One region of the Pseudoalteromonas sp. J2K-J599 genome, then DNA from elsewhere that is predicted to be linked to it. Evidence: riboswitches for the same ligand, from Rfam matches in the RefSeq annotation. Region 1 holds a riboswitch; the other holds the start of a gene.
What was found. Region 1 has a riboswitch for cyclic di-GMP ahead of AC5NT5_RS06850 (hypothetical protein). Riboswitches for the same ligand answer to the same signal wherever they lie in the genome.
Positions count from the first base shown of each region.

Region 2: another riboswitch for cyclic di-GMP. It lies ahead of AC5NT5_RS00420 (hypothetical protein); the one in region 1 lies ahead of AC5NT5_RS06850 (hypothetical protein).

Region 1 is NZ_CM200271.1:1,497,682-1,509,087, forward strand. Features, by position in the region: gene AC5NT5_RS06810 (PilZ domain-containing protein) at 1-43, opposite strand, end outside; gene AC5NT5_RS06815 (haloacid dehalogenase type II) at 264-1,031, opposite strand; gene AC5NT5_RS06820 (peroxiredoxin-like family protein) at 1,031-1,681, opposite strand; gene AC5NT5_RS06825 (LysR family transcriptional regulator) at 1,804-2,691, shown strand; gene AC5NT5_RS06830 (DUF2937 family protein) at 2,671-3,186, opposite strand; gene AC5NT5_RS06835 (RNA polymerase sigma factor) at 3,460-4,026, shown strand; gene AC5NT5_RS06840 (FecR family protein) at 4,023-5,102, shown strand; gene AC5NT5_RS06845 (TonB-dependent receptor plug domain-containing protein) at 5,112-8,147, shown strand; cyclic di-GMP riboswitch class I at 8,340-8,423, shown strand; gene AC5NT5_RS06850 (hypothetical protein) at 8,482-10,212, shown strand; gene AC5NT5_RS06855 (ferritin-like domain-containing protein) at 10,259-10,702, opposite strand; gene AC5NT5_RS06860 (LysR family transcriptional regulator) at 10,880-11,406, opposite strand, start outside.
Region 2 is NZ_CM200271.1:80,052-91,457, forward strand. Features, by position in the region: gene AC5NT5_RS00400 (glutathione peroxidase) at 1-179, opposite strand, end outside; gene AC5NT5_RS00405 (branched-chain amino acid transport AzlD family protein) at 253-552, opposite strand; gene AC5NT5_RS00410 (AzlC family ABC transporter permease) at 549-1,253, opposite strand; gene AC5NT5_RS00415 (cytochrome b/b6 domain-containing protein) at 1,362-2,018, shown strand; cyclic di-GMP riboswitch class I at 2,107-2,194, shown strand; gene AC5NT5_RS00420 (hypothetical protein) at 2,291-2,854, shown strand; gene AC5NT5_RS00425 (S9 family peptidase) at 2,992-5,067, shown strand; gene AC5NT5_RS00430 (hypothetical protein) at 5,128-5,526, shown strand; gene AC5NT5_RS00435 (LytR/AlgR family response regulator transcription factor) at 5,549-6,301, opposite strand; gene AC5NT5_RS00440 (TonB-dependent receptor domain-containing protein) at 6,540-9,482, shown strand; gene AC5NT5_RS00445 (Dps family protein) at 9,767-10,240, opposite strand; gene AC5NT5_RS00450 (hypothetical protein) at 10,575-10,784, shown strand; gene AC5NT5_RS00455 (alpha/beta fold hydrolase) at 10,781-11,386, opposite strand.

The DNA of each region.
Region 1 (11,406 bases):
TTTGAAAGTACTGCTCAAACTCACCTAATCTTTCACTATTCATTATGTTCTCCACCACGTATTTATTTAATAGTAGCGTTGTGAGTACTAAATTGCTAGCAGATAAAATAACGCATAGCGGGCTAAATGCTTTGTTTACATTCAATTTTTAACATACTAATTATGAAAATAAATACACTAAGACATATTTAGGGTTAGTTATAAAAAAGCGGCCAATGTCATCCTAACATTGGCCGCTTGGGTATTGATTCATCAGCGTGTACTTATTTAAGTAGAGCGGCTAATTCATGTAAATCTTTCACAACGTGATCTGGTTTTTTAGCTAATGGGTAAAGTGCTTTACCTGGGCGTGCTATAAAAGTGGTTTGTAAGCCAGCTTCTTTTGCACCAGCAACATCCCAACCATGGGCTGCAACCATCATAGCTTCATTTGGTGCTACGTTTAGCTTTTTAAGTACCCACTCATACGCACGTAAGTCTGGTTTGTAAATTTTAATATCTTCAATGCTGTAACGCGCATCAAAGTAAGACATTAAACCAGCGCTTTCAAACTGTGCCTTTACACCTTTGTTTGAAGAGTTTGTAAGGCTTACTAACTTATAGCCCTGTGCTTTGAGTTTTGCCAGTCCTTCTTTAACATCGCTGTGTGGAGGAAGCGTTAAAAGAGGCGTAACAATAGCTGTTTTAGCTTGTTCACTTGTAATATCAATGTTGTTGTTTTGAGCAACCATAAGAAGTGACGCCACACCGATTTGCCCAAAGTCGTGATAACTACCGCTTACTGTATCTACTAATGAATGATGCAGCATGGTTGAAAACCACAGTGGTAATAAATCTTCACGTCCGCCTAGCGCTTTACCAATAGAGGTACGCATTGACGTTAAATCAAGTAGGGTTTCGTTTACATCAAAAATAAGCACTTTAGGTTTTGCTTGTTCTTTTGGTTCATCAGCGACTGCATAACCAGATACAAGGCTTGTGCCCATAAATAGTGAAAGAGTAAGTGTTTTTAACGATTTTAAAATAGACATTAATTATTCTCCGATTCAAGTGCTGTCATAACATCAATAGGTTCTGCGCGTAGGGTGTAATCTTCGCTTAAAAATGCGTATGTAATAACACCTTCTTGGTTTATCACATAGGTGGCCGGTAGCGGTAATTTAAAGCTTTTATCGCCGTAGTAGTGTTCAAAATCAATACCAAATTGTGTGTATAACGCTTGAATACGTTCATCAAGTGTAAACAATAGACCAAATTGCTCAGCTACTTTATTACTAACATCTGAAAGCACATCAAATTCAAGGCCGTTTTTTTGTGCAGTTGAGAGAGTTTCATCAGGAAGTTGTGGTGATATTGCGACTAACTGAGCACTTTGAGTTTTAAATTGTGGTAAGTAGTTGTTAAGTGCTTTTAGCTCTAAATTACAATATGGACACCAGCCACCACGATAAAAGCTAATAATTACCGGACCTTTTTTTAGTAAATCTGCAAGCTCAATGTTTTCGCCGTTATGGTTGGTTAAGCTAAAGTTTTCTACTTTTTGACCAATTTGCAATGCATTGTCTTTAATATGCTGTGCAATTAGCTCTTCGTTTGTAGTGTTCATTAGTGCCAAAACGTCAGCTGGCAATTTGGCATCTTTTTGTACGTTATAGGCATCTATTTGCGCTTTTAAACTCATGATTGAACCTCAATAATTAGACTATTTGCAATTATAGTGTTTTATATATTTAAATAAATATTGCAATACTGAAAGCTTCATTCGAAAATATTAAACATTGAAAAGTGCACAATGGCATCTTTATGTATAATTTAAGCGACCTAGAAACATTTATAGCTGTTGTTGAAAATAAGGGCGTGCTTGCTGCTGCCCGCGAGCAGCGTTTATCGCCTGCAACGGTGAGCCATCGCTTAAGTAAACTAGAGCGTGAGCTTGCTACAGTACTTGTTTTTAGAGATAGCAGGCGAGTACGGTTATCTCCCGCAGGTGAAATATTTTATACGCGTGTGGGGGCTATAATAGAAGCTCTACACGATGCTGAACATAGTATTGGCGCGCGTAGCTCATCGGTGAGTGGTTTACTACGCGTGACCATGCCGCCTTGGGTTTTTTCAAAATACGTAATGCCTAAACTCAATGAGTTTGAGCAAGCTTACCCTGAACTAAAGCTTGATTTTTTAATAACGGATCATTTTGTAAATGTAGTTGATGACGCGCAAGATGTTGCAATTAGGGTGGGAAAATTAAATGACTCAGGATTACTTTCTCGTAAAATCGTAAACAATAGTCGCATACTTTGTGCAGCCCCTAGCTATATAGAAAAGTACGGCATGCCTGAAAATTTAACGCAATTGAGTGAGCATTATTGGGTTTGCCTGCCGTGGCAACGCCAGTTAAAGCTTTATGACGAACACAAAAAAATACATACCTTTAATGCTAAAACCCGTTTTACTATTTCAAACTCCGATAATATGACACAAGCTGCTATTGCAGGTCATGGTATTGCTATTAAATCAAAAATAGCGATTAATGAAGATCTTAAAAACGGTATTTTGGTTGAAGTTATGCCAGGGGTAATGGCACAAGATGATGCACCGGTTTGGTTTTTACGTCCGCAAAATAGTTTAACAACCCGCAAAACCGATGTATTTTATGATTTTATGAAATCACTATTTTTGAGCTGCGAATAAGCGTTTAAATGAGCGTTTTACTCCAATTAAAAACAAATAACCAGTAAGCTCTGCAAGCAAGGCAATAATTATGGCTGCAACAATGGCGGCTATAATAGAGTCTTTTTTCAAAATGATTTGACCTTCAAAGCGTTGCCATACTTGTTGCTTTATATCGCTCATGCCACTGATCATAGTAAATATATACGGAGATTTCTCAAACCTATTTACGGCTATCTGTAAATCTTGCTGTCGCTCGTAAAGAGTACTGATATTACTTGCCCCTTTGTTCACAATTTCATCATCAATATTTTGATAGTGTTTTATTAGCTTAGTTAAATCATTATTGAAATACTTAGCTGCATCGCTTTTAAAAGGCGCAACGGCATTATTAGCTTCAATTAACTGGGCTGATAATGCTTGGCCAAAGTCACTTACAAATGCAGGTATTTGCACTCCAAGTAGTAAACCGAATGCAAAGAAACTAAGTCGTATATAATCTAAAAGTTTACTCATTTATCTTCCTATGCATTTAAATAACCCAGAATTAACATTTGAGCTTGTTTTTATGTCAAAAACTCGTAATCTATTGGGGCGTGTTAACCTTTGTGGATTGAACCCAAAGGGCAGCGCATGTTTGGCATTTATGCTGCGTTATCACTTATTTATGGGGAGTAACCACACTACATAGGCTCTGCCTTGCCTAAATACCAAACGTACTGCTGCAAATTCAACCACGAAAGGCCAACACGCCCTAATAATAAAAATAACAACAGGTGGATGTTAAGGATGACGAAAAAAGTAAAGTTCACGTCAACATTTGTTGATATTTCTAAACAGCTCAAACGTTTTGTATCGCGCATTGTTCAACCCGACGATGTAGAAGATATTGTGCAAGAAACTTTTGTAAAAAGCTATGAAGCTGATTTAAAACAAGACATCCAGTTTACCCGCAGTTATATGCTAAAAACAGCAAAACATCTAGCACTCAACCATATAGCTAAGTGGGACAATAAATTTAATGATTCGTTAGAAAACGATAACGAATTGCCCGTATTACTCAAATCAATGAAGCTCGAAGACGAATACACATCTAAAGAGCGTTTTTTACTTTTTTGTAGAGCTACTGAGCAACTAAGCTCATCGATTCGTAAATGCTTTATATTAAAAAAAGTTTACGGTATGAGCCAAAAAGAGATAGCAGACCAAATGCAGTTAAGCCAAAGCACTGTTGAAAAACACATTGCCAAAGGATTGTTACAAACCATGTTATACATGCGTGAACATGAGCAAAGCCCTCAAACGAACCTTAAAGCTCAAGCACATCCTATATCAGTTAAGAGGGTCGCAGAATGAGTAATGTTCATCAATTTAATTCAAAAGATTTAATCTTAGAAAAGTCATGTGATTGGATAAGCGCGATTGATCGTGGTTTAACTGATGATGAAAAAGAGCAATTTAAATTATGGATGATGCAAAGCACTGCACATCAAGACTCTATATACGAGCTTGCTCAGCTTTGGGATGAGCTTTCAGTATTAAACGAATTAAGTCATTTATTTCCTCAGCGCAACAATACTAAAACATCAAAAAACAAGTGGATGTTTTCTTACTCAATTGCAGCGAGTTTGTTTGCAGCGTTAATGGTATGCAGCTACTTATTAATTAACTTAGAAAATGGCTACAACCAAGAGCTTGCTAAAGTTAATTACACTAAAATTTACAAAACAAAAGTAGGCGAGCAAGCAACGTATGTATTGCCAGACGGCACCATAGTGCAGCTTAATACTAATAGCTTACTAGAAGTTGCTTATAGTAAAGGCCGCAGGCAGTTATTACTTAGTCGTGGAGAAGGGCGCTTTAATGTAGCAAAAGATGCCACGCGTCCGTTTAGTGTTATGGCTGGTGATAAAAGTTTTACCGCGTTAGGCACGGTATTTAATGTACAACGCAATACTTCATCAGATTTAGAACTGGTGGTTACTGAAGGCAAAGTGATGATCACTGATCCAAGTGTAGCGGTTGATGCAAATGACTTTAAAGATTATCAACTTGCAGATAATAGCACGAAAAAAATTCGTCAAATTAATGCCAATATTGTTACCTCAGGCGAAAAAGCAGTTATTGAGCAAAGTGTTACAAAACCAATTACGCAGCTTTCAATGAACGACGTACAACGCGATTTGGCATGGCAAAACGGGATGCTTATTTTTAATGGAGAAGAGCTAAGCGATGCTTTAAATGAAGTAAGCCGCTATACAGCCACACGTTTTGAGCTTTCATCAGCTGAGCTTGCCAGTATTAAAGTGGCTGGAGTATTTAAAGCCGGTGACGTTGAAGGTTTACTAGAAAGTTTACAAACTAACTTTTCGATTGATCATGAGCGTTTAGGTGAGCATGTAGTAACGCTAAAACACCATACAGAATCATAAGTAGACGTTATGCAAATCAAACTAATGTTAGGTAAAGTTACATCAATAAAGATTGAACGTAAAAAAAACATTAAAAAAAAGAAACAAACCCATAGAGGATTTTTGTTTGTCAGCTGTTTATATAAGTTGCGCAGTAACCAAACGCATTTATTGAGTGGATTTAGTGTGCTTGCACCGGCTATTTTTAGTTTAAGTGTACAAGCAGCAACACAAACCACTGGGCAAATGGTGCAATTTGATATAAAAGCGCAGCGAGCAGACAAAGCCTTAATTGAATATGCTAAACAAACAGAGCAAACCGTGGTGTTTTCTTATGAGTTGGCAAAGCAGTATGACGCAAATTCAGTTTATGGATTTTACACTCAGCTAGGTGCTCTAGAGGCATTATTAGGTGGGACTGAGCTCGATGCGGTTGTTGATCAAAATGGTTTACTGAGTATAAAACTCAAACAAATCAACAGGAATGATAACAACATGATGAAGCTTTCAGCGGTCAGTGCAGCAGTATTACCAGCTTTACTTGCAGTAAATTCGCAAGGTGTAAACGCAGCAGAAGAAGTCGCTCAAGAAAAAATTGAAAAAATTGCTATTGTCGGTAGCCGTGTAGCAGGACGTTCAGTTGAAGATTTACCCGTTCCAGTAGATATCCTAAGTGCAGAAGCGCTTGAAAATACGGGCCAAACAGAAGTTGGTCGTATGCTACAGTCTATCGCCCCTTCATTTAACTTTTCAAGCTCTGCAATTAGTGACGGTACTGATGCTTTAAGACCTGCGACACTTCGCGGTTTAGGTCCCGATCAAACATTGGTGTTAATTAACGGCAAACGTCGTCATCAAGCAAGTATTATTCATATTAATGGCTCTGTTGGGCGTGGTACCGCAGGTACTGACATGAATGCAATTCCAGCTTCTGCAATTAAACGCATTGAAGTATTACGTGATGGCGCTGCTGCTCAGTATGGTTCTGATGCAATTGCAGGTGTTATTAATATTGTGCTCAAAGATGGTAGCGAAGGTGGCAAAGCGGCTATTAACTACGGTCAATATTCTGAAGGCGATGGCGAAACCATTAACCTTGATTTTAATAAAGGCTTTGCGCTAGGTGATGACGGTTATTTAAATACAACTATTAATTACCGTGACCGTGCACCGACTAACCGTGCCGGTTTACATGGCTCTTGTCAGTTTTATGGTTGTACAGAACTAAGTGACGGCACTTTACTTGCTGGTGATCCGCGTGAGCTGACAGCCGATCGTGATACCTTTAGAATTGGTGATGCTGACTCTCAGCAGTTTGGTTTAACAATTAATACCGGTTACGAGTTAGGTGATGGCGAGCTTTACGGCTTTATTACTTACTCAACACGTGAAAATGAGTCGGCTGCATTTTTCCGTCATAATGCAAATGCAGGTGGTAACCCAGTTCTACAAGATAACGATGCGACGATTCCGCTAGGTTTCTTACCAAAAATCAACACAACTATCGACGATATCTCGTACAACTTTGGTTATAAAACTGAATTTGATAACGATGCAAGCCTTGATTTATCTTACACCTATGGTGAGAACAGCATTGATTACACTACAAGTGACACTATCAATGCCTCATACGCTAACTTTTTACGTTATGACCAAGGCTTAAGTGCAGCTGATATTCGTACAACTATTCCACGTGAAGCGTACGCTTACGGCATGGAATTATCACTGCAAACAATCAATATTGATTTTACGCAAAACTTTGATGATTATTCGTTAGCAATGGGTGCTGAAATACGTACTGACGAATACCGTATTTTAGAAGGTAATGAATATGCGTACCGCGATTACGACACATTAAATGGTGTAAGTATTTACAGCGGTTTAAGTGGCGGTGTTGGCTCTGAAGATGCATCGGGTGGTTCACAAGGTTTTGGTGGTTCATCACCTGCGTCTTCAGTGGATGAGTCACGTGATGTAATTTCATTTTATGTAGATGCAGAATCTTATGTAATTGAAGATGTGATTTTATCTGGTGCACTTCGCTACGATAACTACAAAGGTTTTGGCGATACAGTAAACTTTAAACTTGCTGGTAACTGGTCTATTACCGACGATATTTCATTACGTGGTGCATTAAGCTCAGGATTTAGAGCGCCTTCAATGCAGCAGCTTTACTTTAATAACGTAAGCACACAATTTGTTGTTGATACTAATGGGAATTTAGTTGCAGAAGAAGTTGGTACATTTAGAAATGATTCAACACTTGCGCAAAGTTTAGGTATTCCAAAACTTAAAGAAGAAAAATCACAAAACCGTAGTTTAGGTATTGTGTATAACGTTACCGATAATATTAATGTAACCGTTGATTACTACTCGATTGATATTGACGACCGTATTGTAATTAGTGATCGCTTAGGTAAAGGGTTATCTACAAGCCTTGATGCAGCACTAAATAGTGCAGGTGCTGGCGTAGGGCAGTTTTTCTTAAATGGTGCTGATACAGAAACTCGTGGTGTTGATTTTGTAGCAACGTGGAACACTGAAGGTTTAGGCGGCACGCTTGATTTTACACTTGCAGCTAACTTTACCAAAACAGATGTTGTATCGTTATTTTCTCCTGCTGGCTCAAGCCTTGAGACGGTAAAAGTAGAAGATATATTCTCAGCTGAAGACATCTCTATTATAGAAGAGTGGCAACCAGAGGACCGTATTAACTTAAGTGCACTTTATCAACGTGATGATTGGACTGTTAACCTGTCACTTAATCGTTTTGGTGAATACACAGTAGAAGATGGCGGTCGTCAAACGTATGGTGCAGAAATTTTAACTGACGTTAAAGTTAACTACTTCGTTACTGAAGATTTATCAGTAAATATTGGTGCAAATAACTTGTTCGATGTTTACCCAGATAAAAATGAAATAGGTAACTCTCGCTCAGGTACTATTGTGGATGCTAGTGGCAACACAGTAATAAGTAGCTCAGGTGTGTTTGACTACTCACGTCGTTCGGCTCCATTTGGATTTAACGGTGCTTACTACTACGTAGGTGCAGAATACCGTTTTTAATTAATAACCTCCCTTTTGTTATTTAACTCAAAGGGCCGTAAGGCCCTTTTTTTGGTTTTGTAACTTACTAATATAGAAGTGAATTGCTTTTTACTAATGATTTATGGTTTTCTTTAGTTGACATTAAGTACTAAAGGGTTAGAATTTCACTTGTTCTGATTGTTTTTTAAACATGTCGGATAAGTTTATTAACATTAATTTCGGCAAATTCACTGAAAGGTGAAGACGCAAAGTCTCCGGTCTAAGGGCTCAGCCTATGATAGCGGGACCGCCTCATACATATATATTGTGTGCAGTAAAGCGTCATGCCATCTCACTTGGAGATCGTGTGAGTATGATGAAGATCAAATTAATACTTACCCTTTTACTAATATTTTCGTTTAGTATTAAAACTGTTTTTGCTGATACCGCTATAAAGTTTAACGGCGTCAATAGCTTTGCTAGCTTTGATGTTTGGCAGCCCACCGGTCCATTCAAAATTGTAGTGTGGCTTGGGGAAACACCCAATGACCCTTCCAAGAAAACCTATTTACTTTCTAACTCAAATACAAAAGAATTTTTACTATTTAATCAGTCAAGTATACAAATGAAATTTGGAGACAAATACCCCGGCGTCTGGAATAAGTTAAACTTTTATCAAACACGTTTTTTAGAAGTTACAGTAAAAAATGGAGAGCTAATAGCTTCAGACGGATTAAAAAGTGTTTCAGTTAAAAAAGACTTTATTGTTCCTACTGATGTATCATTTAATTGGTTATTTAGGAGGTCAAATAAATTTTCTGAGGGAGCTCTTCAGGGACTAGGCTTAATAGACCTGAATAACATTGAAAATAGCCGTAATTTTGGCATAAGTGACAGAGGGGAGCCGCAACTTATCTCCGCAAACCAGGACTCATTCTTTGAATTACATAACATTACATCTGCTGATTTAATAAGCGGTTTAGACGTTCCTAACCCTAAAGTTTCTGATGTAGATAATGTTTCAAGTTTAGCTGAACTGATATTTGCAAAGTATCCGGGCAATCCAATGATTAATAATGAGTCTAATACAGGCAATGAATATGCTTGGAATGGGTATTATTGGTTACGTACTTATCTGCATTTCTATAATGTAACCAATAAGCTCAAGTATTTAGATATGGCTATTGAGTTAGCTAACAAAATGCTTAGTGATACGGATTTGGTGAGAAGTACAAATGGATTTTCAGCAACAAATAGCTATAAGCGGGCACCTAAATTATTCTTAAATGAAAGAGATGAAATTGCCCCCGGCTGGGAAAGATCACTCTCTGATTCGAGTATAACTGTTTTGACGGATGGTATGATTTTAAACGGTGTTATGCGTATAGTTGATATAATAAAAACTCAAAAATTATCTGATTATTATAACTTTGCGGACATTTCTATATTAGCCGCCCAAAAGATAGTAGACAGCCATGACAGCTCGTATAGCGTTAGTAAAAACTCTTCGATTAAAGGAAGTTTTTACTACGTGAACCTTTACAACGATAACTATGGTGATTCTGGTTTATATAGTAATCCTTTAGCCCATAATCATAACCTGACAATGGCAACAGCGATGCTGTATTTAGATAAATGGAGTGATAGACCTGATTTTTATAAATCAAAAATAATGGGTATTATAGATTTTTTTACTGAAAATTTAGAGTACCAAGATGATGGCACGTGTACATGGAATTATAATTGGGATCGTCGAGGTCCATCATACGAGAAATATGAAGATATTAATCATGGACATATTGATGTTGGCTTATTTGTTGTAGCTGATGAAGAGGGGTATTTTAACAACTTAGATATTATGAATTGCTTAGCTAAAACAGCGGTTGAACGCATTGCCATTGGTCCAGGTCCTATTCCACAATTTGTAACCGGAGAAGGTATTAGCAGTAAAGGTGAACAAATTGCATTCTCATATGATTGGCGTGAATTATCTAAGTTTGAACCTTCAATCATAAATCGTTCAAATAATATTATGAGGCATGCAGTGAGCAACATCACTTGGTTCAGGCAATATGCAGCTTTAGCTATGACCTTAGAAAATTAATTTAAATATGGCTTAGTTGAAATAACTAAGCCATATTATAATTGACTTAATTTTTTTGCATACGGCTCATTTCTGCATGGCAGCTTTGCATTGTTAATAATGTTTTAGCCAGTGCAGCTTCGCAGTCAGCTGGTTGCGGTTTATCCATTGCTGCTTTAATTTCTTCAAGGGTTTTATCTTCTACCTCTTCAAGCTCTTTTACATACGTGCTGTCGTTGTGAGAGGTGAAAGTAGTCAATAGGGCTGTGTACGCACGTCGTGCTTCAACTGCGAAAGATGAGCCATCTTCGCGTTCGCCTTTTTCATTAATTGCATATGGCTGCAAGCGCTCAACACTCACTTTTCGGGCATCTATCATACGCTGAAAAAGTGCACCAATAGCAGGGTCTTCAATTTTTTCCTGTGCTTTTTGATAAAAATCGATGCCGCTGTTCATAACTTGAATGATGTCAGTAATATGATTTACTTCTGATCCTTGATGGGTGTTCATAATGACCTCTTTAATTAAATGAATGTATAGTTCAATTTAATAAAAGCAATGTATGTTCCACGTTTCAATGGTTATGTAGTTATTTGATTTTATTGAATTAATTTCATCTCAGTAGGGTGCTAAGTTAACAGGCAAAAAATTAACCTAGCAATTTTTACATTATATTGTGTAATAAAGTTATTTTAGCTCTTCAGCTACTTCAGCTACTTTTTGACGTAACCAAATGTGACTCGCATCGCGATGTAACAGTGGGCTCCAAATCATATCAAGCTCAAAAGGAGGAATTGGAAATGGTGGCTCTAAAATTTTAAGCCCCGGATCATCTAAATATATATTTGCGGCTTTTGAAGGAAGGGTCGCAATCAAATTTTTCTCTTTAGCTAAATGAATTGCTACATGGTAGTTACGCGTAAAAGTGGCAATATTACGATGCTTACCAAAGTGAGCAAGTGCTTCGTCAACCCAGCCAAGTTTTTGCACATCTTTAGGGTCCATGCCCACACCTACACCAAAACCTGTTTTACTCACCCATATATGGCGTGCTTTTAAATAGCTGTCGAGGCTAAAGTTTTCAATTATAGGGTTATCGGCTTTTACTAAGCAGCAAAAACTATCTTTCCAAATACGTTTATGATGAAAAGACTGCGGTAAGTTTTCAAAACGGTTGATTGCCATATCTACTTTACCGTTTTCTACATCATGAA
Region 2 (11,406 bases), 1.4 Mb from region 1:
AAAATAACTAAACCTTGGCTGGCATATTTATTATGCAAAGCTTGAAGCGACTCGTATTGGTAGGTAAATCCACATTTACTTGCGGTATTAACAATAAGCGCAACCTTACCTTCAAAATCACTAAAGTTAATAGGTTGACCCTGCAAGCTTGTTGCGCTTAATTGATGGAATTTGTGCATATTGGCGTCTTTTTTATTATTGTTATCGGTATTTTAACCTGAGTACAGTATTTCATAAAGTATAAAGAGCGCTCTAATTTAAAATCAGAAATAGCCCCATACCGGCAAGCGTAGTGTAATAAATATTATGTGTTTTATAGGCAACAATGATGGCGACTATCGCTGCGCTTAAATAAGGGTTTTGCCAGTCTAAGTTAATGCCATCTTCATTCAAAAACACGATAGGCACCCAAATTGCTGTAAGCACCGCAGGTGCACTAAAGCTTAAAAATTGCTGCATTTTAGGACCTACTTTAAACGGTAAAGCGCGGTGTAAAAATAAATAACGCGTAAAAAATGTAATGCACGCCATGAGTAAAATAGTTGTCATCATAGCGTTGCTTCCTTTTTAGCGGTTAGCCTTGCTGTGCTATAACCTGCGGCCATTGCCAGCAGCGCTGAGCAAACAAGCCATAACTCAAATCCGGTACTTTTTAAAAGCGTTGCGCTAACGCCTGCTACAATTACCGTAACGAGTGAGGCCAAATTTTTGATTCCCGGAATAACCAACGCGATAAACGTGGCAGCAATGGCAAAGTCGAGCCCTAAATTAGTTAAGTCGGGCAGCATTGTGCCCGCTACAATGCCAATTAACGTCCAAATATTCCATGCAATATAAAAGCTAAAACCAGCGCTCAATGCGTATATTAAGCGTGTTTTTGTTCTATATGCTTTTCGATGATGAGAAAACGCAAACAGCTCGTCGGTTAAAACAAAGCTCACCGGTAAGCGCCAACGCATAGGTTGATCAATGACCTTATGACGCACAGCTAAACCGTATAAAAAGTGCCGAGAGCTAATAATAAATGTTGTGAATAAAATTGTGAGCAATGGTGTGTTGCCCGCCATAAGTTCAATCGCAACAAGCTGTGCAGAGCCTGCAAATACTAATAACGACATTGCTTGGGTTTCAAAGGCGCTAAAACCATTTTGAATCGCTAAAGAGCCGCATAAAATACCCCAAGGAACAACGGCTAAACACAGTGGTAGCATATCTAAAAAGCCTTTTAAAATAGCTTTTTTAACTGGTTGCATGATATTTACTCTCACGGCTTGTAGAATGGCTCATAAGGATACCTTAATATTATGATGTTAAAGTAGTTAACAAATTAAATAATACTGTTTTTTTTAAGGATAGGCACAATGACGACGTTAAAAGTGTGGGATGGGTTTATTAGATGCTTTCATTGGTTTTTGGTTGTAAGCATTGCAGTGCTTTATTTTAGTATTGAAGAGGGCATGATTGAGCTTCACTTTGTCGCTGGTTTTTTTACTTTAGCACTTATAGTAACACGTTTAATATGGGGTGTTATTGGTAGTAAAACCGCGAGATTAAGTGGGTTACTGCACTCTCCTTGTGCTATTTTAAAGGCGCTAAAAACACCAAGCGACTCGTTAGGCCATTCAGCACCCGGTAGCTGTATGGTGATAGTGTTTTTTATATTAATTATAACGCAACTTGCAAGTGGCTTAATGAGCAGTGATGGTATTTTAACTGACGGGCCGCTTGCTCAATATGTGTCTAGCGATACGATTGATTTTGCCAATTGGCTACATGAGCTGAATTTTGACATTTTACTCTATGCTATTGGCTTACACGTATTGGCTATTATCATTTATAGAATAAAAGGCAAACCGCTAGTTAAGGCGATGATCACAGGCTCAAAAGAGTTAAAAGCGGATGACTCTGAGGCTAAAGTAACAAAAGCGTCTTGGCCTGCGTGGTTAATATTTATATCTTTATTGGTGTTGTTGGTATTTACGTGGGCGAAAGAGCCTTTAACTTATTTGTTTAGTTAAAAACACATTAAACCAATCTTAAAGGGTTGGTTTTTGTTTTTTGTTACATTCTTTTGTTTGATTGTTATGCGGGGTCGAATTATAATCGCCGCATTGCTGGCAAACTAGCCGAAAGGTTAGGACGCAAAGTTTCCGGTCTAAGGCTTTTTAAAAGCTATGGTAGCGGGACTACTGCATAACGTGTTGTTATGTATCACTTGCCCTCAGTGTATTTTTTGTGTATCCATAGTGTATGGATAAGATTTTGTAACTCTTAAGGTGTTGCCGTGTTTATGCATACGTCGTTGGCCTGTGGAAAGTGGTCAACAATAGGTTGCTTAAATCATCATACCCAATTATTTATTGGTGATGTGGTGAGTGTAACCTTTTACGACATGCAAGGAGAGCTGGTTAGTTTATCATTTGATTACAAGATCACCTCGCTTGAGCAAGGTGAGCCTCACGCATGGCCACGTTTAGTTGCCGAGCATATTAATGTGCATGTTCCTCTGGTTAGCGCAGGTAAAATGACCGAACAGGGTTTAATTGTAGCCTATAGAAATAATGAAATTTTTGCTTTGCAAAGCAGTGGTATATGTAAAGCACACGTCGACTTTCATTGTATTGCAAAATGCGATGAGCGTGTTGTTAATAACCTTGATACTTATGATTACGTGTACCCTGAAAATTGTGAAAACTATAATGCGGGTACAAAGGTATTGCAGCCAAAAACAGGGCATGTTTATCAATGTAGGCCTTGGCCATTTAATGAGTTTTGCCGCGCGAGTGACGATAAAAAGTTTATGTTCGAGCCCGGTATTGGACAAAGTTGGGCTATGGCTTGGCAGCAAATATAAAGCTTAAATTATCTTCCCAAAGGTATAGCGGTTTTAGTAATGAAGCGTTTACCGTTTTAGCCCATCCAACTATTGGATGGGCTTTTTTATTTTTATGATAAACTGTAAATCACGTTATTTTTTTAATTGGTTTTGTTGTGTCTCGTCCTGACTATTCTTTAAGTTTATTACCTAATTTCCCGATTGCTAAACAGCAAGCCCATACATTAAGTACTCATAATAAAATACGCACTGATAATTACTATTGGATGCGTGATGACGATCGCCAGGATGAGCAAGTACTTGCTCATTTACATGCTGAAAATACGTACTGCGATGAACAGTTAGCTGCTATGAAGCCACTACAAAATACACTTTTTGAAGAGTTAAAAGCACGCATTGTAAAAGATGATAATTCGGTACCCGTTAAAGACGGGAAATACTGGTATCACTCAGAAGTTCGTGGTGATGATGAATACTCGCGTCACTATAGAAGTACGAGCATAAAGGCCGATAATAAAGAGCTTTTACTCGATGTGAATGTCTTAGCTGAAGGATTTGAGTTTTTTGAGCTGGGCGAAGTCGCACTAAGTCCATGCGAGCAGCTTATGGCTTACTCTGAAGATACTGAAGGTCGTCGTATTTATAATGTTCGCTTTAAAAGCTTAGCGACCGGTGAAATGCTTCCTGATGTGCTTGAAAATACAGAAGGACAAGTTGTTTGGGCTAACGACAATAAAACTGTTTTTTATGTAAAAAAAGATTTAAAAACGCTATTAGGATACCAAGTATTTAGGCATGAGCTTGGCAGCGAGCAAAACCAAGACGTAATGGTCTACGAAGAGCAAGACAGCAGCTTTTTTATGGGGCTTGGTAAAAGCCGCGATGAAAGCTTAATTATTGTTGATTTAGCATCGACAGAGACCAACGATACATGGGTGCTTGATGCTAATAAGCCCACTGGCGAATTTAAAGCATTAATGCCGCGTGAAGATGGCCACGAGTTTGACGTAGATAAGCTAGGTGACACATTTTATATTGTGACTAACTGGCAAGCTAAAAACTTTAGATTAATGACGGCAACAAACGAAACAATTGCTGATAAAACACAATGGGTTGAGCATACAGCTCACAGAGAGAATGTACTGCTTGAAGGTGTAGAGTTATTTAATGACTTTTTAGTATTGAGTGAACGCGAGCAAGGGCAAGCTCGATTTGTAGTTGTTAATAGGCAAGGGGATCGTATGGCACTTGAGTTTGCCGATCCTTGTTATTATGCTGCAATAGCAATGAACCCAGAGCCAGACACACGCACTGCGCGTATTTATTACTCAAGTTTAACAACACCAGGTTCTTTATATGATGTTAATTTAGCAACTGGCGAAAAAACACTACTTAAACAGCAAAAAGTACTCGGTAGTTTTAATGCCGATGACTATCAGTCTGAGCGATTAATGGTAACTGCTCGCGACGGAGTTAAAGTACCCGTATCAGTTGTTTATCGAAAAGACAGCTTTAAAAAAGGTGGCTCAAATCCGTTATTTCAATACGGCTATGGTGCGTATGGCTATACGATTGATCCAAGTTTTTCAAGTTCATCGCTGAGCTTGCTCGATCGTGGTTTTGTTTATGTAATAGCACATGTTCGAGGCTCTGAAATGCTAGGTCGCGAGTGGTACGAACAAGGTAAAAAAGAGCATAAACAAAATAGCTTTAGTGACTTTATTGATGTGACAAAAGCGCTTGTTGCACAAGGCTATTGTGATAGCAGCAAGGTGTTTGCCTCAGGCGGCAGTGCTGGTGGTTTATTAATGGGGGCGGTTGTAAACCAAGCACCAGAGTTATATTGCGGTGTTGGCTGTCATGTACCATTTTTAGACGTATTAACCACGATGCTTGATGAGAGTATTCCGCTCACAACAAATGAATACGATGAATGGGGTAATCCAAATGAGCCTCAGTTTTATGATGTAATTGAAGCTTACTCGCCGTATGACAATATTCGCGCACAAAACTATCCGAACATACTCGTTACTACCGGTCTTCATGACTCGCAAGTGCAGTATTGGGAGCCTATGAAGTGGGTTGCAAAAATGCGTGAGCTTAAAACAGATAGTAATCTTTTAGTCTTTAAAACCGATATGGATGCAGGGCACGGTGGTGCATCAGGTCGCTTTAAAAGTTTAGAGGAAAAAGCACTCGAAATGGCCTTTTTTATTGCTTTATTAAATTAACTGCAAAATCAGAAAATTGTATTATCCTATATATAGAAGTTGATATATGTAAGGCGATTTATGTTTGGAGCACATGGTGAATTTCAGATTTGTTCACAGCCCCCTCAGATGTATTTAGAATTAAAGGGGAGCTTTAACAATGAAGGCATTACGCTGTTAACTAATGGCGTTGTTCAGGAGTTGAGCACTCACCCTGAGAATACAATTAAGTATGTGGTTGTTAATTTAAGAGAGTTTGAGCTGTTAACTTTGGATGGCCTTGATTCATTAGAGACCTATTTTGCCGGTGTAAAAGAACGTGGCTATCAACGAGTTGACTATATAAACATTAATATCATAGCTAAAAATATGTTTGAAAAAGTATGGAAAAATAGCGATGTAGAAGTTAATTTTTATAAAGATACCGACAGCTATTTATTAGTGCACCCAAATGACAGTTATATAAAACAGAACTGGTAACTAACATGAGTATTATAAACCGCTATTGAAGAGGGCTTATAATACTCTCTAAACACCCTTTATAGCGCCGTGAAAGGTTTAAACACATATCGTTTTTCAGCCTTACTTTATAATCGCCACTGTCAGTAGGCATCAGTTCGCAAATAGCTTGTTTTCTTACCAGCGTTGAACGATGAATACGAACAAACCCTTCTGGTTCTAGCTGTTGTTCAATATTTTTCATGGTTTCGCGATGTAGTACCGGCGTATTACCTTGGGTAAAATGCAGCTCTACATAGTTGCCCGCACCATTAATCCAAATAATATCATTTATATCAATTAGCCTTACCTTACCTACATCTTTAACCACAATGTGTGATGATGGCTTTTCTGCTTGTGTGCTTTGCTGGTATTGGCGTTCGGCCGCACTTGCGATCGGGCAAAGGTGAATCAGCTTATCAAAGCACTTATCAATACGTGATGCAGTTGAATCTAATATTAAAAAATCAACAGCGCCAACTTCAAAGGCAAAACTCGCAAAATGTCCCGATTGGGCAATAATGACTAACTTCAGCTTTTTAGCAAGCTCTGTTAAATGCACTATTTGCATCGGGTCAGCTAGGTTGGTTAGTTCGTAAAACAGTACATTGTATTGATCTGTGTCTATTTGATCTAATCTATTTGTTTGAAGAAAAGATTGAGATTCAAAGTGCCGGTGATCTTGCACGCGCTTTGTTAAAAATGTTGCAAACTTAGTGTTACTAACAAAAGTTAATGCATGAAAAGAAGCGATCATTATTTTATATCTCTTGCTGTATATAATAATAAAGACCGTGCTTAGCGGAAAAACTGTTATGAAAAGTACAATATATTTATAAAATAATTGTGACGTACTAATTCATCCCATAAAAGCTGCTATTCGTACCAAAGACTACGCCTCATAAATAATGCCCGTAGAGTGTTTAAATAAATCCCCTTACTGTAATCCGCGAAGTAACCATTTAGTTACAAAAATAACAATTCAGGGGAATTATATGACATTAACTAACAAAGGTAGCGCGCGACTATTTAAAAAATCGTCGTTAACAGTTGCGCTAAGCAGCGCGATACTTGCAAGCTTTTCATTTCAAGGTGTGGCTGCAGAAGATGACGAAATAACTAAAATAGAACGCGTACAAGTTACAGGTTCTCGTATTCGTTCAGCTGAGGCAATGTCATCAGCACCTATCCAAGTTGTAGACAGTGCTGCGATTGATGCATCAGGGTCGTTAAATATTCAAGACTTACTATTAGAGAACCCTGCATTTGGTACACCAGCTATTAGCCGTACTAACTCAAACTTTAATACCGCAAGTGCGGGTGTTGCTACTGTTGATTTACGTAATTTAGGCTCTAACCGTACATTGGTTTTAGTAAATGGTCGTCGTTATGTATCAGGTGTACCTGGTAGCTCTGCTGTCGATTTAAATACTATTCCGAGCCAATTTATCGAACGTGTTGAAATTATGACAGGCGGGGCTTCATCTGTTTATGGTTCTGACGCTGTTGCTGGTGTAGTTAACTTTGTATTAAAAGATGATTTTGAAGGTGTTGAATTCGAAGGCCAATATGGTGAATCAAGCGAAGGCGATGATGAATCACGCCAATTTAACTTTACCTCAGGCTTATCAAGCTCAGATGGGAAAGGGCACGCGATGTTCCACCTTGGGTATTCGGATCAAGGTGCTGTTTTTTCACGTGACCGTGACCGCTCGGCAGTAGACCAATTTTCAGGTATTTTCTTTGAAGATGATCCAGCAGCAAACCCAGGCTCTGTATTTGATGCTGTAAGCCCATTTTTATCTTCATTTCCGCCACAGGGTCGCTTTAGCGCTGGGGATGAAACATTTACGTTTAATGATGCAAACAACCTACAAAACTCATTTAGTACTAACGGTGGCGATGGCGTAGCTGCAAATGGTTTTAACCGAAGCGGTGTACGTACGATAGCGATACCTACAGAACGTTATTTATTCGCCTCAAACGGTAGCTACGAGTTAAGCGACAAACATAGCTTTTTTTATGAAGGTACTTACGCCGCAACAACGACCGTTTCTGAATTAGAGCCATTTCCTTTCGCCTCTGACGACATTTATGCAAATGGCCAAGTACCAATTGAATTTAACGTAAACGGTGAGCTTCTACGTAATGCGTTTGTTCCAGATGATATATATAACGCAGCAACTGATACTGATGGTGATGGCGCACGAGATATCTTTTTTGCAAAGCGCTTAAGTGATGTAGGTAACCGTGGAGCACGAGCAGAGCGTGACACATTCCGTTTAGCGCTTGGTTTTCAAGGTGAAATAGCCGATGGTTGGTTCTACGATACTTACTATGTATATGGTAAAACAAAAGAGCAACAAGTATCAGGCGGTCTAGTTAATGTACAAAGTTTTCGTCAAGGTTTAGAAGCTGTTATCGATAGCCAAGACTTAGATGGCGATGGTATTACTGATGAGGCTATTTGTATCGATGCGACAGCACGTGGCTTTAACTGTGCACCGGTAAATATTTACGGTTTCAATTCGTTATCACAAGGTGCTATTAATTTTGTAAGTGCACCTAGCTCACTTTCAACGTCGGTTGAGCAAGAAATTATTGGTGGTAATATTTCAGGTGATTTATTTGAACTACCAGCGGGTGTTGTAGGTATCGCTGCTGGTTTTGAATACCGCGAAGAGTTCTCACGCAGTGAATTTGATGCTCTACAGCAAGCTGGCCTTAATGCGGGTAATGCAATTCCAGCAACAGAAGGCTCGTTTGACGTAACTGAGTATTATGTAGAAGCAAATATCCCTGTGCTTGATTCTGTAACTATGAATGCAGCAGTTCGTTTGTCTGACTACTCAACAGTAGGCAATACTGAAAGTTGGAACGTGGGTGTAGACTGGGAAGTAATGGATAGCTTACGTTTACGTGCTACCCGTGCACGTTCAACGCGTGCTCCAAATATTGATGAGTTATTCTCTCCACCTTCACAAACTTTTCCAAGCGGTTTAAACGATCCATGTTTAGGGGTTACTAATAGTGGCGGTGGTGCCGCAGGTGATGCTTGTCGTACAGATGTTGGTGTTACAACTAATATCGCTTCAAATGGCGAGTTCACGCTTAACCAGTCTGACTTACAAGGTATTAGTGGCTTTAACCGTGGCAACCAAGATTTAAAAGAAGAAGTTGGTGACTCTGTAACAGTAGGTTTAGTATTTACACCAGAAAATCTAATATCAGGCCTAGATATTACGCTTGATTACTTTGATATCGAAATTACAGATGCAATCGTATCAACACCTCGTCAGTTTATTCTTGACCAATGTTATGGCGGCGGCGATACAAGCTTTTGTGACTTTGTAACTCGTCGTAGTGCGCCATCAGGTAATAATAGTGCTGGTTCACTAGAGTTTATTGATAGCGGTGTATCTAACAGTGGTGGTTTAGGTACAGAAGGCGTTGATTTAACACTGACGTACTCTACTGATATTGGACCAGGTGCGTTTAGAACTCGCCTTGCTTATACTTACCTAATCGATGGTTATAGCATTCCACTTCCTGGCGCTGATAAAGATGAGTTTGCTGGAGAGATTGGTGCATCAGAGCATAAAGCTAACTGGAACTTTGGTTATAAACTTAACGACTTTGATTTTAACTGGAGCTTAACTTACATTGGCGCTGCAGACTTTGATGATCAATTCTTAAGTGGTTTTGGTATTGCTCCAGGTGGAGTAGGGATTGGTTCAGTGACATATCATGATGTTCAAGCAAGTTACCATATCAGCGATTCAACAGAGCTTTACGCTGGTGCGAGTAACTTATTTGATAAAGAGCCACCACGCATTTTATCGGGTGTAAGTGGTTCAAGCACGGGTACTGAAACGGATGCAGGTACGTATGACCCAATTGGACAATCATTCTACATTGGTTTTAGAAGTAAATTCTAACCAACAATAACGACACTAACTATAGTTACTTAATTAGTTACGTTCACAAAGCCTCAGTATTGCTGGGCTTTTTTATTGGAAAAAATAATGCGGCAGTAATTTTTTATACATCGTTTATCCCAATATATAAGTATTGTGCCCACTTAAACCAAAAACAACGCCACTGGTAACAGGGGCGTTGTTTAGTATGGGGAGGAGGCTAATATAGTAACCGAATCGCTTGATTATTTAACGATTTATCCCTATTTGTGCCCTCTTCATTGAGGGCTTTTTTTTGCTTAACTTTAGTCTAAGTAAGCTTTTAACATCCAAACCAGCTTTTCTTGCTCTGAGATGTAATCACTCATTAGTGAGGCTGTACCTTCATCGTCTGCATCACCAGCTTGAGTTAAAATTTCACGCTGCATGTGAATTAATGTACTGTAACCAGCAAGTAGGTTCTCTACGGCTGTAACGCCATCACTAATACCTTTAGCTTCTTTAATTTTACTTACTTCAAGGTAATCAGAAAATGCATGTAGAGGTGCGCCATCTAACGTTAAAATACGTTCTGCAACTTCATCTACTTTTAGAAGTAATAAGTTATAAATTTCTTCAAACTTAACGTGTAGTTCAAAAAAGTTACGGCCTTTAATATTCCAGTGAAAGCCACGCGCGTTCATGTATTGAATCTGGTAGCTACTCAATAATGTATTGAGTGACTTTATGATGTCTTCGCTTTTTGCGCTGTTTAGACCAATTGCGTTTACATGTGACATAACTTGCTCCTGAATAACCGTTTGTTTGTGAACTTGTGATAAGTATTACTAATTTCGATAAATTAGTAAAATCGTTTAAATGTATCTAGTTAATAGTTTTAACCTATTAGCTGTTTTTGATACCTGTATTCACTTTAGACTATTAATAGAAATGGGACTGATTAATAAAAATACTACCCCTCAAAAATAAATAAAACCCAGAAGTATATAAATCATGATCTAAAACAAACTTTATTCAAGGTAATAACTTAGCTATTTTTTTATTGATGTAGGTCAAAAATCATCCACCCTAATGGCGCATAATAATGTTGTCGAAATAATTAGGAGAGATAACATGCATGCAAAAACAGCGAAACAAAATAAAGCAGAGTTAGTCGTGGTAGGAATTGCAGTCATCGCATTTGTGCTAGGGCTAGTAGCGCACTTAGCAGGTGCAAGCTTTGCGAACTCAGATTTTTTTGGTTACATTGCGGCGCCCATTCCGCTGATACTGGCTGTGATATTTTTAATTAGTTATAAAATAGCAGCCAATGCTGAGGATTAATCTTTCTCGTTTAAGCACTTTAAAATGTAATCGAGCACTTGGCGCGAGTAAATCATACTGGTATGGCTTAAATGAAACACTTTATGTTCGGCCATACCTTTAAGTTTGGTTTCATCTAGTAATACGGTGCCATCTGACTGGCTACCTTTGACTATTAAAGGCATAAGCCCAATAGGTAAATCCCCTGCGATACTATAAAGCTTAGCTTTAAAAGGCCAATTACCATTTTTAGTAAGCAAAAACTCAACACTATTTTTTAAAAATGATTCAAACCCTTTTTGCTTCATTTTTTGCGCTATATGGCTGCCTTTATGTGGAGTACCCAGTGTAATTACCTTCGTAATATTCTGGCTAGCAGGAGAGTTTGCCTCTAGGTAAGCACGTGCAATCAGCCCTCCCATTGAGTGGCATACAAGCGCTGCAGGTTCGTTAGAAATACACTCATCAATTTGTGCAAATATGGTATCGCGGTGAGGGTCGAGCGTATTATAGGTAATGTTTAATACCGTCATACCCGATTCTTCAAGTCGTGAACAAAGTGGGCGCATAACAAAGCCAGACATATACAAGCCATGTAAAACAATAACGTGTTTAACTTTCATATGCTCCCTAATACCAATTT